DNA from 3 places in the Butyrivibrio sp. WCD2001 genome. Region 1 is predicted to be linked to each of the others. Evidence: predicted binding sites of a transcription regulator. Region 1 holds the regulator's gene; each other region holds the start of a gene.
What was found. The regulator NrdR, encoded in region 1, represses ribonucleotide reductase genes. The targets are predictions, from matches to a motif close to CACAANATNTTGTG.

Region 1 (3,293 bases):
CAAGCAGCTGCTTAGCCTTATCAATATCCTGGTTATAGGTCTCACTAAGGCTTGCATCAAAATACTTACCGAAGGAAGGGAACATACTGCTTCCGATCTCGGTTCCCTTTCCGTCTGATACAAAGTCCATGATTTCCTGCGGGCTTATAGCATAGCAGAGAGCCTGACGAACCTGTTCGTTGTTGAAGGGCTCCTCGGCATTGTTTAGATACAGTGCCTGAACAAGGTTCATGGTTCCTTCATATACATCAAACTTATCGGAAAGCTGTGACATCTGTGCAGATGTTACTCTTGCAAACATATCAATGGAGCCGCCTTCAAGATCCATAACGATTGAATCAGCATTAGCCTCAACCTTAAGTGTTATGTCCTTAATGTATGCGGGCTCGCCCCAATATTCATCAAACTTGGTAAGTATTACGTTCTCCTGAGGTGAACGTGAAACAAACTTATAAGGGCCTGTTCCCACAGGATTACCTTCGGGATCCTCATTGGAAGCGGGAATAATAGCTACTGTCATATATGCCAGAAACTCTGTATTTGCTTCCTTAAGTGTCATTACTACTGTGGAATCATCCGCAATCTCAACACTATCAATATTAGAAAATGCCGATATCAACGGATCTGTTCCATCGGTACCGGCATTACGCTCGATTGAATATTTAACATCCTCCGCCGTAACCGTAGAACCGTCATGGAACTTAACGCCTTCTCTAAGTGTGAAGGTATAAGTTTTTCCATCCTCAGAAATTGTGTACTCGCTGGCTATGGCAGGCTGCAGATTACCATCCTGGTCAGGCTTCACAAGTCCTTCGTAAACATTGAACAGTACTTCTCTGGTTCCCGCCGCCTGTGCGATGTGCGGGTCCATACTGTCAATATCCTGTGGAATACCAATGGTAATCTTTGAAAGATCATCTGAACTTGCAGTGTTGTCAGCTGTCTCCGCTTTACCGTCCTTTCCTGAACTGGTATTCTCGGTAGCATTGGTCGCATCTGCCGTAGATTCCTCTGCCTTTTTACCTGAGCATCCGCTCATAGTAAGAGTCAGTGTCGTTAACACAACTAAAAGTGTGGAAAGTCCTCTCCTTCCAATACCTTTTTTCATCATGTTACAATCCTTCTTTCTTTATTTAGTTTTCGCACCAAAACAATTTGATTATCAAGTCTTGATGCACCATAAACTATACGGAAAGACGTAGCAGATGTCAACAGCCAAGGTCAGATGACAGTTTATTTCAGCAAGGGTGTGTTCTTATCTGTAGAATCGGTTATAACACCCTCTTCTTCCTTCTCCAGTACTATCTTAAGCTCATCCATGAAGGTATTTACATCCTTAAACTCACGGTAAACAGACGCAAATCTTACATAAGCTACAGGATCGAGATTCTTCATCTTATCCATGCAAAGCTCACCGATAATACGGCTGGGGATTTCCTTTTGCTCAAGATTGAAAACCTCAGTCTCTACAGCATCGACAATCTGTGTAATCTGCTGAGCACTTACCGGTCTCTTGTGACATGCTCTCAGCACGCCTGCTTCGATCTTTGCACGATTGTAGGGTTCACGGTTATTATCCTTCTTGATAACAATAAGAGGGATAGTCTCAACCTTCTCATAGGTCGTAAACCTCTTCCCGCAAGAATCGCAGACACGTCTGCGTCTGATGGATGTATTCTCATCCGCAGGTCTTGAATCAATTACACGAGTGTTGTCTTTACCGCAAAAAGGACACTTCATAATGATAACCTTTCTGTGCTTTATCGCACATAAAAAATTATAGATTTGTAACTTTTGATTCTTTTACAAGATTTAGGGGCTAAAAAAAATACCCACACAAGTTATTGTAACATTGTGAAACGGAATTATCCACAAAAAAATGCATTATCTCGCTCAAACTATTAAAAAATGCAAAATAAAACAGTCACCCGATTATTCAGGTGACTGTTTGAAAGTCATTATTACTTTTTCTGTAAGAAATCCGGTATCTTAAGACTCTTAGCTTCTACAGAGCTTCTAACTTCAGGAGTACGATTAAGTCCTGATGAAGGTCTCTGAGTAGGCTGAGGAGTAACCGGTTTCTGTGGCGGTATTGTCTGAGCTGAACGAGCTGTCAGTGTATCAATCATGGGCTCGGGAGTAACCGGAACAGGCTGTACCTGCGGCTGAACCTGAACCTGAGGCTGTACCTGAACCTGGGGCTGAGGCTGTGCCTGAGCCTGCTGTGATGCAGCAGCTGCAGCCTGTGTTGCCTGAGCGGCTGCGGCTTTCTCAGCGTTACGATTAAGAGCTCTCTGCAATGCAGCAGCATTATTTGCTCTGTCATCAATACCTGTAGCAATAACAGTAATATTGCAGGTGTCTGCCATTGATTCGTCATACATAGCACCGAATATGATATTAACATCATCTCCTGCAAGATTTCTGATATAGTCTGATGCAGTTGAAGCATCCATAAGTGTGATATCACCGGATACATTGATGATAACATTGGAAGCTCCGTCAATCTTAGTCTCAAGAAGAGGAGACTCAACCGCCATCTTAACTGCGTCTGCAGCCTTATCATCGCCCTTACCGGAACCGATACCGATGTGTGCGATTCCCTTGTCCTTCATTACTGTCTGAACGTCAGCGAAGTCAAGGTTGATAACAGCGGGTACGTTGATCAGATCTGTGATTCCCTGAACTGCCTGCTGAAGAACTTCATCAGCCTTCTTCAGTGCATCGGGCATTGTTGTACGTCTGTCAACAATCTGAAGTAACTTATCGTTAGGAATAACGATAAGAGTATCTACGTTGTTCTTAATTGTGTTAATGCCGGCAAGTGCGTTCTGCATACGTACGCGAGCCTCAAAAGCAAAAGGCTTGGTAACTACACCGACAGTAAGAATACCCATATCCTTTGCAAGCTTAGCTACAACCGGAGCTGCACCTGTACCGGTACCGCCACCCATTCCGCAAGTAACGAAAACCATGTCAGCACCCTTAAGAGCTGCGGAAATCTCTTCCTGGCTCTCCTCAGCAGCTTTCTGACCGATTTCCGGCTTTGCTCCCGCACCAAGACCCTTGGTGAGCTTCTCACCGATCTGAAGCAGCTTGGGAGCTTTGCAAAGCTGCAAAGCCTGCTTATCTGTATTAATTCCGATGAATTCTACACCGGAAATATTTTCCTCTACCATTCTATTTACAGCGTTATTTCCTGCGCCACCAACCCCAACAACAATGATCTTGGCACCGGATTCAGCCTCATTTGACTTTAGTTCAAGCAAGATAGTGCTCCTCCTTCATAACCT
Region 2 (3,293 bases), on a different contig from region 1:
TTCTCGGTTACATGAACGTGATAGCTGTTTGTGATATAGTTCTTGTCTGTAACACCATCAATAATTCCAAAGCGTTTCTGAAGTGCTCTTGCAAACTTATAGGTTGTGGACTCAAGGGGTGTTCCGTATAAACTGAACGAAATATTTGTTTCCTTTCTCCACTTTGCGCACTTATCATTCATAAACTGCATTACTCTGAGTGCGAAGTCTTTTCCTGCAGCATCGGTGTGAGTTACGCCCTTCATGAACTTTGTGCATTCGCAAAGTCCTGCATATCCAAGAGAAATTGTTGAATAATTGCCATATAAGAGCTTATCGATTGTCTCACCCTTCTTAAGTCTTGCAAGTGCTCCAAACTGCCAAAGGATCGGAGCTACATCGGAAGGTGTTCCAAGAAGACGGTTGTGTCTGCACATAAGAGCCTTCTTACAGAGCTCTGTACGCTCCTCCATTATCTCCCAGAACTTCTCCTCGTCTCCGCCTGATGAGCAGGCTGCATCAACAAGGTTTATGGTTACTACGCCCTGATTAAAGCGTCCGTAATACTTATGATCACCCTCGGTATAGTTCTGCGCATTGGCAATATTACCCTTGTTACACAGACCTTCGGCAAGGTCTTCACTGTCAACTGTGAGGAAGCTTCTGCATCCCATGCAGGGATAAACGTCACCGTTCTTATATTCCTTCATCTTCTTAGCGGAGATATAATCCGGAACCATTCTCTTTGCTGTACACTTGGCAGCAAGCTGTGTGAGATACCAATATGGTGTGCCCTCGTGAATATTGTCCTCATCAAGAACATAGATAAGCTTCGGGAATGCAGGAGTTATATAAACGCCTTTCTCATTCTTTACACCGACTATACGCTGTTTCAGCATCTCTTCGATAACAAGAGCAAGATCGTTTCTGAGCTGACCTTCAGGTACCTCATCAAGATACATGAATACTGTAATGAAAGGTGCCTGTCCGTTGGTGGTCATTAATGTGATTACCTGATACTGAATAACCTGAACACCGCGCTCTATCTCCTTGCGCACACGCATCTCGGCGATATCGTTTATCTGTTCATCAGTTGCATCCATACCAGCATCGATAAACTCCTGGCGAACTTCTCTTCTGAATTTCTGTCTACTTACATCAACAAACGGTACAAGGTGGGACAATGTAATACTCTGTCCGCCGTACTGAGAGCTTGCAATCTGTGCTATCGCCTGAGTTGCAATATTACATGCTGTGGAGAAGCTCTTGGGACGTTCGATCATTGTCTCGGAAATAACCGTTCCGTTCTGAAGCATATCCTCAAGGTTTACAAGGCAGCAGTTGTGCATGTGCTGAGCAAAATAGTCGGAATCATGGAAATGAATGATTCCGTCCTTGTGTGCCTTAACTACGTCATCCGGAAGAAGGAATCTGCGTGTAATGTCACGGCTGACCTCTCCTGCCATATAATCTCTCTGAACACTGTTAACTGTGGGGTTCTTGTTGGAATTCTCCTGCTTAACCTCTTCGTTATTACACTCGATAAGAGACATAATCTGCTCATCCGTTGTGTTTGACTTACGGACAAGGGCATGGCGATAACGATAAGTGATATATTTGCGGGCAACCTCAAACTTCCCGGACTCCATGAGACCATCCTCAACCATATCCTGGATTTCTTCTACGCTTGCAGCCCTGGTAAGCCTGTTACACTTATCCTCTACCTGCGCCTCTATGCTCTTAATCTGATCTTCAGACAAGCTCTGATCGGGAGTTACTTCCTTATTTGCTTTCTCAATAGCAGCCAAAATCTTGGCACCATCAAAAGTAACCTCTTTACCGCTTCTCTTAATAATCTTCACTGGCGAACCCCCTATTTAAGTACATTTATATGGAAATACCTATATTTTTAGATAAATAGTAGCCACCCGAAACTATATCTTGTGGCTACAATTAAACTATAATACATTATATAGTATAAATCAAGTAACAATTTTCCGTTATCAAAACTTCCTTACAAATTCAAGCCTGTTCAGCATTCTAAGGTATTTTGACAATCTATCGTTATCCGTAATTTCGTCTCCCGACTCATAGTATGTGGTGTTGAAGCCAACCACAATATCTTGTGGTTCATTAAAAATGATCTCTTTATCTTCATCATTTTTAACTTCTAGCCCCATAACATCACCCAAATGATTAATTGTCCCGTGGTTTCCGTCTATCAGATGAATGCTGTCCCCCAGCAGTTCTCTGTAAAGAGGTTTAAAATAATTAAAATGTGTGCATCCAAGAACCAGCGCACTGTACTTTTCATAGGAAGCATTAACTGACAAAAAGCGGTTACTGATATAATCCCTTACCTCTTCCGTGTCGAATTCTTCTCTCTCCGCATATTTCACAAGCCCCGGCATCTCAAGTAAATCAGCCTTGTGCTGCAAATCCACTCTTGAAAGAAGTCTCTCAAGCTTTTTCTCTCTTATGGTAACGGGAGTAGCCATCACAAGAATTCTTTTACTGTTGTCACGACACTCCTCAACAGCCGGCTTCACTGCAGGCTCCATTCCAAGAATTGGAAGCTTGTACTTTTCCCTTACCATGGATGCACCCACACTGGTAGCTGTGTTGCAGGCAATCACTATGGCATCGACATCTTTGCTGATGAGAAATCTTACAATCTCATCAACATAGCCTTTTATCTCTTCCTCAGACTTTGTTCCATATGGTACATGCCTTGTGTCGGCATAAAATATGTATTCCTGATCCGGAAATCTGTGATAAGCCTCATTCAATACAGAAAGGCCTCCGACACCGGAATCAAAAATTCCTATTCGCATATCATTCCTCGTTGTTGTATCATTATTAATTATGAATGAATCCTACACATTTGAACTTCAAAAATTATATGATGATCCGCATGTAAGCCCTTTTATCCAGGAGGTTTGCGAGTATTACGCATCAAAAGCCGATTACGGCGATGGCTCCGACAGAGAAGAGATTGAACCTTCAGAAATAGTGGAACCCGTATATACTCTGTTTCTTCTTCAGCGAAGGGAAACCTTGCTGGATGAGCTCTCTTATATTCATAAAAAATATCCTCATCTGTTCGCCAGTGTTGAGGGGCTTTATGAGGATATCCTTATTCACATGGACATAAGACCTCTTGAATCCGAAACAGCTGCCCGCCTGTCACTTGCTCTTAATGAAAAAGTCTCGGCCGGGGCTATCACAGAGAAAATCGAAAATCTTTGTGACAGTTATGAGGATATAGGTGAAGCACTGGATCCGTTCTACGGTTGGCTTCACGCCTTCTATTC
Region 3 (3,293 bases), on a different contig from region 1:
GAAGCTTCAACAGCTTTTCATCTTTAATATAATTCCCAATTACCATAATTGTGCTGGCCATTACCACGCAGATGAGCATTGTATGCGAAGACGGGAATGAAGCTTCCGCTTCGGTAGCATCCGGCATTATTATCGGCCTGTAATTGATAATCACCTTTTCAAACAATGCATAAAGAGCTATAACCACCGCATAAAGGCATCCAAGCTTTATGATAACAGGGTCGACTTCGGTTATGCTTTTTCTTTTTATAAGTTGTAAAAGTCCGATCAAAGCAAACACAGCACACACCAGAAGTGCAAGAATTCCGAAAATCTCCGTTATTTTATACCACATGATATTTATTCCGAAAATGTTATGAAATGCAGTATTTATGCTATAAAATCCCATCGGCTTGCCCGTCTCCGGAACTACGGCAACATCCACATTCTTAACAAGAATAATCAGAATCAGCGCAAGAAGAGCAAAAACCCCCGAAACAACAAAACTTTTTCTACTTTTCATAATTTATTATATCTCCTATTAATTTTTAGTTCTATCCTGCAATTTTTCCTGCAGATTCTCATTTGCTTCCCGAAGCTCAGCTGCTGTCACATTTATGAAATTAGCCAATCTTCTAACCATTGACAGCTGATCATGCATCTTGTGCTCCTCAGGAACCTCTATCTCCTTATCTCCTATACCGGTAGGCTGCGACATAGCCTGTCCGCCCTCTCGCATTCCGATAGCCATAAGCGTAACATGATGTTCGATTATGTATTCACCCATACGCATGATCTCGCCACTTGAATAAAAACCACTTACAGGCGCAATCAGGCTGAATGGACCGGTCTCCTTATTAATCAGATATTTCCAATAGAGGCGTCTGACGCCGCAGGAATACAGAAATACTGCCTGTGGAGCAAAGCTTCTTACATTCCACACAAGGTCCTCAACATCGGATTTAATAACGTCAGGATCTCCGTAGGACAGGTTAACCTTAGAACCCTGCTTAATATCAGCCGCAAGCATTAGTGATCTATCCTCGGTATTGCAGGAAAACGGCATACGCAGTACTTCATGTCCATGCTGGTTGGACATAATCGGGAATTCCAAAATATTGGCAAAGAAATTCTCATCTGCCTGTATGTCCAGATATTTACTGTAGATATCACCTGCCGGCACCCCGTCAAGCTCGTACAGCCTCTTATCCTCTATCCTGGTTACAGTCAGATCTCTTCCGAGCGGCTTCCATCCGATAGCATGATGAATATCTATATGAAAATCATCACCCGAGTAAGTCACAAGAACTACGCCATGCTCCGACGTTTCAGTATCCCCGATAACCATTGTTACGTTTTCTTCAATCTTTTTCCCTGCACTACCTGCCCCAAAGATTTTTACACTTTTCTCGCACTTTTCAGCTTCCCTGAGAATCTTGGTACTGTTTATAGATTTCAAGGTCATTAGTATTTCTGCGGCTTTTATGCTATCCGTTACATCTATGCTGCGACAAATATCTCTTCCCGTGTCCTCTTCGCGGCCTTCCTCTGTTTCAAAAAGATGAACACCAATCTCTGTACTCTCAAAAATAGAAACAGCCATAACCAGTCCGGATTCAGCCAAATGGCCATCACAGATGTCCCCATTTGAACTGGTACCTGCTATATGTGCATCGGGATACATCTCTTTTATTTCCTGCTGGATTTCATGTATCTCTTCCCTGCCAAATGCTATGGTGTACAAGTGGAAAAGTATAGACTTGAACGACGTTCTCTGAGTATATGCATAGACCTCTGATAAAGCCTTGGTTACCTCTGATGCTGCAGTAAATTCATAATTATATTGTTTCAATTGCATTAACCTCTGTCATAAGAAAATAATTTATCACGTCTAATATTATAAGGCAAACAAAACATATCTGAAATAGCTCTTTTAAGAAACACTTGTAATCATGCCGTTTTTGCCGCAAAGAAACGGATAACACAATATATAGTGTTTATAATTAATAAATTGCCTATATATTGACCGTCCACATTTTATGTGATACCTTATATGTAGTGGGTATTTAAGTTTTTTGGGGGTGTTCTTATGTATGATGTAGTAAAACGAGACGGTAGTATTGCGAGTTTTGATATTTCAAAAATATCATCTGCTATAATCAAAGCTTTTGTAGCTCTTGATAAGCCCTATCACACAAGTGTGATAGATCTTGTGGCTCTTCGGGTAGCTTCAGATTTCGAAAGCAAAATCTCAAACAATAAGATAACAGTAGAACAGATTCAGGACAGTGTTGAGAAAGTGCTCTCAGAATCAGGTTATTCCGACGTTGCCAAGACTTACATTCTCTACAGAAAACAGCGTGAGAAGGTCCGCAATATCAACTCTGCACTTTTAAACTACAAGGATCTTGTAAATGACTACCTCAAAATCAATGACTGGCGTGTTAAGGAGAATTCAACGGTTACCTACTCTATCGGTGGTCTCATTCTCTCAAATTCAGGCGCCATTACAGCAAATTACTGGCTGTCAGAGGTATATGACGAAGAGATTGCAAAAGCTCACAGAAGCGCTGCAATTCACATCCATGACCTTGCCATGCTATCAGGATATTGCGCAGGATGGAGTCTTAAACAGCTGATTCAGGAAGGACTTGGCGGCATTCCCGGCAAGATTACATCCGCTCCTGCCAACCATCTCTCCACTCTTTGCAACCAGATGGTCAATTTCCTTGGAATCATGCAGAACGAGTGGGCAGGTGCGCAGGCTTTCTCGTCATTTGATACATATCTTGCTCCTTTCGTGAAAATTGATAACCTTTCCTATGAAGATGTCAAGCAGTGTATCCAGTCCTTTGTTTACGGAGTCAATACTCCAAGCAGATGGGGCACACAGGCACCGTTTTCCAACATCACTCTGGATTGGACCGTTCCTGCCGATCTTAGGAACCTTAACGCTATTGTCGGCGGAAAAGAAGTTGATTTCACCTATGGCGACTGCCAGCGTGAGATGGACATGGTCAACAAGGCATTTATCGAGATAATGATTGAAGGAGATGCCAACGGACGTGGATTCCAGTATCCCATCCCCACCTATTCAATAACAAGTGATTTTGATTGGAGCGAGACTGAAAATAACAAACTTCTCTTCGAAATGACTGCAAAATACGGCACACCGTATTTCTCAAATTATATAAATTCAGACATGGAGCCCAGCGATGTTCGTTCCATGTGCTGCAGACTGCGCCTCGATCTTCGCGAACTAAGGAAAAAATCAGGCGGATTCTTCGGGTCCGGCGAATCAACAGGTTCTATCG

Region 2: nrdD (anaerobic ribonucleoside-triphosphate reductase) is a predicted target of NrdR. The motif match lies at 1,912-1,925, and genes of this name have one in related genera.
Region 3: G630_RS0106725 (ribonucleoside triphosphate reductase) is a predicted target of NrdR. The motif match lies at 1,962-1,975, and genes of this name have one in related genera.

The regions. Positions count from the first base shown of each region.
Region 1 covers NZ_AUJZ01000004.1:209,236-212,528, forward strand. The annotation lists gene G630_RS0104055 (ABC transporter substrate-binding protein) at 1-1,111, opposite strand, end outside; gene nrdR (transcriptional regulator NrdR) at 1,234-1,740, opposite strand; gene ftsZ (cell division protein FtsZ) at 1,962-3,269, opposite strand.
Region 2 covers NZ_AUJZ01000008.1:27,523-30,815, forward strand. The annotation lists gene nrdD (anaerobic ribonucleoside-triphosphate reductase) at 1-1,841, opposite strand, end outside; gene murI (glutamate racemase) at 1,983-2,813, opposite strand; gene G630_RS0108970 (hypothetical protein) at 2,845-3,293, shown strand, end outside; gene G630_RS0108975 (SH3 domain-containing protein) at 3,288-3,293, opposite strand, start outside.
Region 3 covers NZ_AUJZ01000006.1:38,386-41,678, forward strand. The annotation lists gene G630_RS0106715 (phosphatase PAP2 family protein) at 1-502, opposite strand, end outside; gene G630_RS0106720 (FIST signal transduction protein) at 521-1,831, opposite strand; gene G630_RS0106725 (ribonucleoside triphosphate reductase) at 2,069-3,293, shown strand, end outside.